Regions from separate parts of the Nocardiopsis sp. NPDC050513 genome, predicted to be linked through region 1. Evidence: predicted binding sites of a transcription regulator. Region 1 holds the regulator's gene; the other holds the start of a gene.
What was found. Region 1 encodes LexA, which represses DNA repair genes until DNA is damaged. Its sites were predicted from a motif close to TCGAACANNTGTTCGA; they were not measured.
Positions count from the first base shown of each region.

Region 2: recA (recombinase RecA) is a predicted target of LexA. The motif match lies at 1,311-1,326, and genes of this name have one in related genera.

Region 1 is NZ_JBITHK010000008.1:246,647-248,847, forward strand. Features, by position in the region: gene nrdR (transcriptional regulator NrdR) at 1-307, opposite strand, end outside; gene lexA (transcriptional repressor LexA) at 935-1,651, shown strand; gene ACIBFB_RS16940 (alpha/beta hydrolase family protein) at 1,717-2,201, shown strand, end outside.
Region 2 is NZ_JBITHK010000002.1:286,760-288,960, forward strand. Features, by position in the region: gene recX (recombination regulator RecX) at 1-66, opposite strand, end outside; gene recA (recombinase RecA) at 59-1,201, opposite strand; gene ACIBFB_RS03935 (DUF3046 domain-containing protein) at 1,374-1,568, opposite strand; gene ACIBFB_RS03940 (ATP-dependent helicase) at 1,728-2,201, shown strand, end outside.

The DNA of each region.
Region 1 (2,201 bases):
GCGCGGGGACTTCAGCCAGACCCCGGCTGCGGATCTCCTCCTCGACGCGCTGGCCGAGCTTGGCGAGCGCGTCCTCGGAGACCGGGCGGCCCTGGCAGGCCCGGCGCACTCCGGCGATGACCTTGGTGCGGCTGAACGGTTCGGTGACCCCCGAGCGCTTGGCGACCATCAACAGGACGGTCTCCTGGGTGGTGAACCTGCGCTCGCACACGGGACAGGACCGGCGGCGCCTGATGGCCGCCCCGTCGTCGGTGGACCTGCTGTCGATCACCCGGGTGTCCGGATGTCGGCAGAACGGACAATGCATCCCTGTTCACCTGCTTCCTCACGACGACCCGTACGTCCACTTAACCACAAGTTCTGGGCTTTCGCCCCTCCGCGACTCCTAGATGTTGTGGTTGAACCTAGACCGCCACGCGGCGTCCCGCAACCTGTCCGGAGCGTGTCCCGCCCACGGGACGGCGGACCCGGACGGGGCGGGTCCGTCAGGGCGCACGAGGGAACGGGGAGAGTCGGCGGACGGTCCGCGGGAGGGTCGCGGTCCGCCCGAAATCCGGTTGCAAGGATACCGCCGAACGGCCCCCGAACACCGCGCCCCAGGGGTCGGGGAATGGCCGACGACCGCGTACGCAGGGGGTTCGCGACGCGGGCGGCCCCGGAGAGACCAGACCCACACCGGCACCGGCGCCGACGTGTTCGCGTATTCCGGGGACAGCGGCGGGAGTACACGTGTACACGTAAGTGGAGGCCGGTAATTGACCGCGAAAACACGCGGGCCATTATCGACGGCCTCGAACGCTTGTTTGATATCACCGTCTGCAACGACTAATGTTGACGTTGATTTCACTCCGGTTTCGTCGGCGTTGGCGCGGACCGGAGGTGGGCAGTCACCCGAGACGGCCCTGACCGAACCGAACGCCGAGGAGGCCCGGCCGTGCCGGAGGAGAACCCCGGAAGCACCACCGTCCTCTCGCCCGTGGGCGACACGGGCGGGCCGAAGCCCGACGCCCCCAAACTCACGGCGCGTCAGCAGAGTGTGCTGAACTGTATTCAGCGGTACGTACGGGAGCGCGGTTTCCCGCCCTCGATAAGGGAAATCGGCGACGCGGTCGGCCTGTCCAGTCCCTCCAGCGTGGCGCATCAGCTCAAGGTGCTCCAGCGCAAGGGGTACCTGCACCGCGACCAGAACCGCCCGCGCGCGGTGGAACTGCGCACGCCCGGCCGTGCGTCCGGCGCCAAGGTGGACCCGGCGGAGTTCACCGCGGACGCCTCGCGGGCGGCTGCCGTCCCGCTGGTCGGCCGGATCGCCGCGGGCGGACCGATCCTCGCGGAGGAGTCCGTGGAGGACGTGCTCTCCCTTCCGCGTCAGCTGGTCGGCGAGGGCCGGCTGTTCATGCTCACCGTGGTCGGTGACTCGATGACCGACGCCGCCATCACCGACGGCGACATGGTGGTCGTCCGGCAGCAGCCGGAGGCCAACAACGGCGACATCGTGGCCGCCCTGCTCGACGACGAGGCCACGGTCAAGGTGCTGCGCCGCGCGGACGACGGCCACGTGTGGCTCATGCCGCGCAACGACGCCTACGAGCCCATCAACGGTGACGACGCCACCATCCTGGGCAAGGTCGTCGCCGTCATGCGCCGGGTCTGAGGCGGCGCCGGGCCGGTCCGGGAGGGCGCCGCGGGCTCCCGGGCCGGGCCGCTACGCTGAGGAGCGTGTCCACAGCCACCTCCTCTCCCGTGACCGGTCGCCGACGCCTGCTCGCGGCCGTCGGCGCGGCCACCGGTCTCCTGCTCGCCACGGCCTGCTCCGGCGAGGCCCCCTCGGTTCCCCCGCCCGCGGTCAGCGGCTCGGAGCGGGACCTGTCCTTCACCGTGGACGGCACGAGGGTGTTCGGGACCTTCACGGCCCCCACCGACACCGCGGGCGCCGTTCCCGCCGCCCTCATCGTCTCCGGCAGCGGGCCCACCGACCGGGACGGCAACGCACAGACCCGACCCGACGCGGACACCAATCTGAACCTCGCCCGCGTGCTGGCCGACGCCGGGGTGGCCTCGCTCCGCTACGACAAGCTCGGCAGCGGCGAGACCGGTCTGGGCGACCTGGATCCGGAGGCGCCGATCGACCCCGAGGTCCACGACCGCCAACTCGTGGCCGCCTACGAGCAGCTCACCGCCCAACCGGGGGTCGACCCCGACCG
Region 2 (2,201 bases), on a different contig from region 1:
CCCGCCCGGGGAGATCTCGTCCTCGGGTGGCACGGAGCGGTCCGCGGACCGGCGCCGGTCACGCATCAGGGGCGGGCGCCTTGGTGGGCTTGGCCGGGGCGCGCTTGGCCGGAGCCTTGGCGGCGGTCTCCTTGGCCGGAGTCTCCTTCGCCTCGGAGTCCTTGGCGGGGTCGGCGACGTCGGAGGCGGAGGAGCTGTCGTCACCCGCGCCGGGCACGCCCAGCTTCTCCTTGATCTTCTTCTCGATCTCGTTGGCCACGTCGACGTTCTCGCGCATGAACCGGCGGGCGTTCTCCTTGCCCTGCCCCAGCTGGGTGCCCTCGTAGGTGTACCAGGCGCCGGACTTGCGCACGATGCCGTGCTCCACGCCCAGGTCGATGAGGCTGCCCTCGCGGGAGACGCCCACGCCGTACAGGATGTCGAACTCCGCCTGCTTGAACGGCGGCGCGACCTTGTTCTTGACCACCTTGACGCGGGTGCGGTTCCCGACCGCGTCGGTGCCGTCCTTGAGGGTCTCGATGCGGCGCACGTCCAGCCGGACCGAGGCGTAGAACTTCAGCGCCTTACCACCGGTGGTCGTCTCGGGAGATCCGAACATCACACCGACTTTTTCACGAAGCTGGTTGATGAAGATCGCGGTGGTGCCGGTCTGGTGCAGCGCGCCGGCGATCTTGCGCAGCGCCTGGGACATCAGCCGCGCCTGGAGGCCGACGTGGCTGTCGCCCATCTCGCCCTCGATCTCCGCGCGGGGCACCAGGGCGGCCACGGAGTCGATGACGATGATGGAGACCGCGCCGGAGCGGATCAGCATGTCGACGATCTCCAGCGCCTGCTCGCCGGTGTCCGGCTGCGACAGCAGGAGGTTGTCGGTGTCCACGCCGATCTTCTTGGCGTAGGCGGGGTCGAGCGCGTGCTCGGCGTCGACGAACGCGGCGATCCCGCCCGCCTTCTGCGCGTTGGCCACGGCGTGCAGCGCGACGGTCGTCTTTCCGGAAGACTCGGGACCGTAGATCTCCACGATCCGCCCCTTGGGGAGTCCCCCGATGCCGAGCGCGACGTCGAGCGCGATCGCCCCGGTGGGGATCGACTCGATCGGCGGGCGCTCGTCGTCGCCCAGGCGCATGACGGAGCCCTTGCCGAACTGCCGCTCGATCTGCGCGAGCGCTGTTTCGAGAGCCTTGTCTCGGTCACCAGATGCCACGGGGTACCCCTGTTGGGTCGATGCCTTCTTCTTCATGATGCGCACGACGCTACGCGGTCGGTCCGACAAACGAGACGCCCGACCTTCGTCTGTGGACAACCCACCCTACCCGAACCTCTGTTCGATTGTTCGAACGAGTGCCGCGTCCGCCGACGGCCGCTCCCGGGCGGCCTCAGCGGACGGACTGGGGCAGGCCGAACGCCTCGCACACGGCGCGCCACACGTCCTTGGCGGCCACCCCGTCGGCGAGCGCCTGCTGGACGGTCCGCGAACCGAGTCCCTCGATGACGTAGTCCTTGGCCAGGCTCTCCGCGTAGGCCTCGCCGAACTGTTCGTGCATGTTCCGCCAGAAAACCGTGAGTCTCATCGGTCCCAGTATCGGCGATCGGAGCCTCCTTCGCGCCCCTACCGGGGGAACGTCCCCGCCGAGGGGAGTACCGCGCCAAAGGCGTCGCCACCCCTCCGCGCAGCGGCCCCCTGTGCGTCCCGCCGGGGGAACGTCTCCGCCACGGGGCACACTCAACCTATGAGCCACGCCTCACACTCCCTGGACCGCTTCGCGCCCGCGACCCGCGCCTGGTTCGACCAGGCCTTCCCCGCGGGGCCGACCGCCGCCCAGGCCCAGGCCTGGTCCGCCGTCGCCGAGGGCCGGAACGTGCTCGTGGTCGCCCCCACCGGGTCCGGCAAGACCCTCTCCGCCTTCCTGTGGTCCCTCGACCGCCTCTCCTCCACGCCCCCGCCCGAGGACCGCTCCCGGCGCTGCCGCGTCCTGTACGTGTCGCCGCTCAAGGCGCTGGCCGTGGACGTCGAGCGCAACCTGCGCGTCCCGCTCGCCGGGATCTCGGAGCGGGCCGAGGCGGCGGGCGTCCCGATCACCCCCGTCACCGTGGGCGTCCGCACCGGCGACACCCCCGCGAGCGAGCGCCGCCGCCTGGCCACCCACCCGCCGGACGTGCTCATCACCACGCCCGAGTCCCTCTTCCTCGTCCTCACCTCGCGC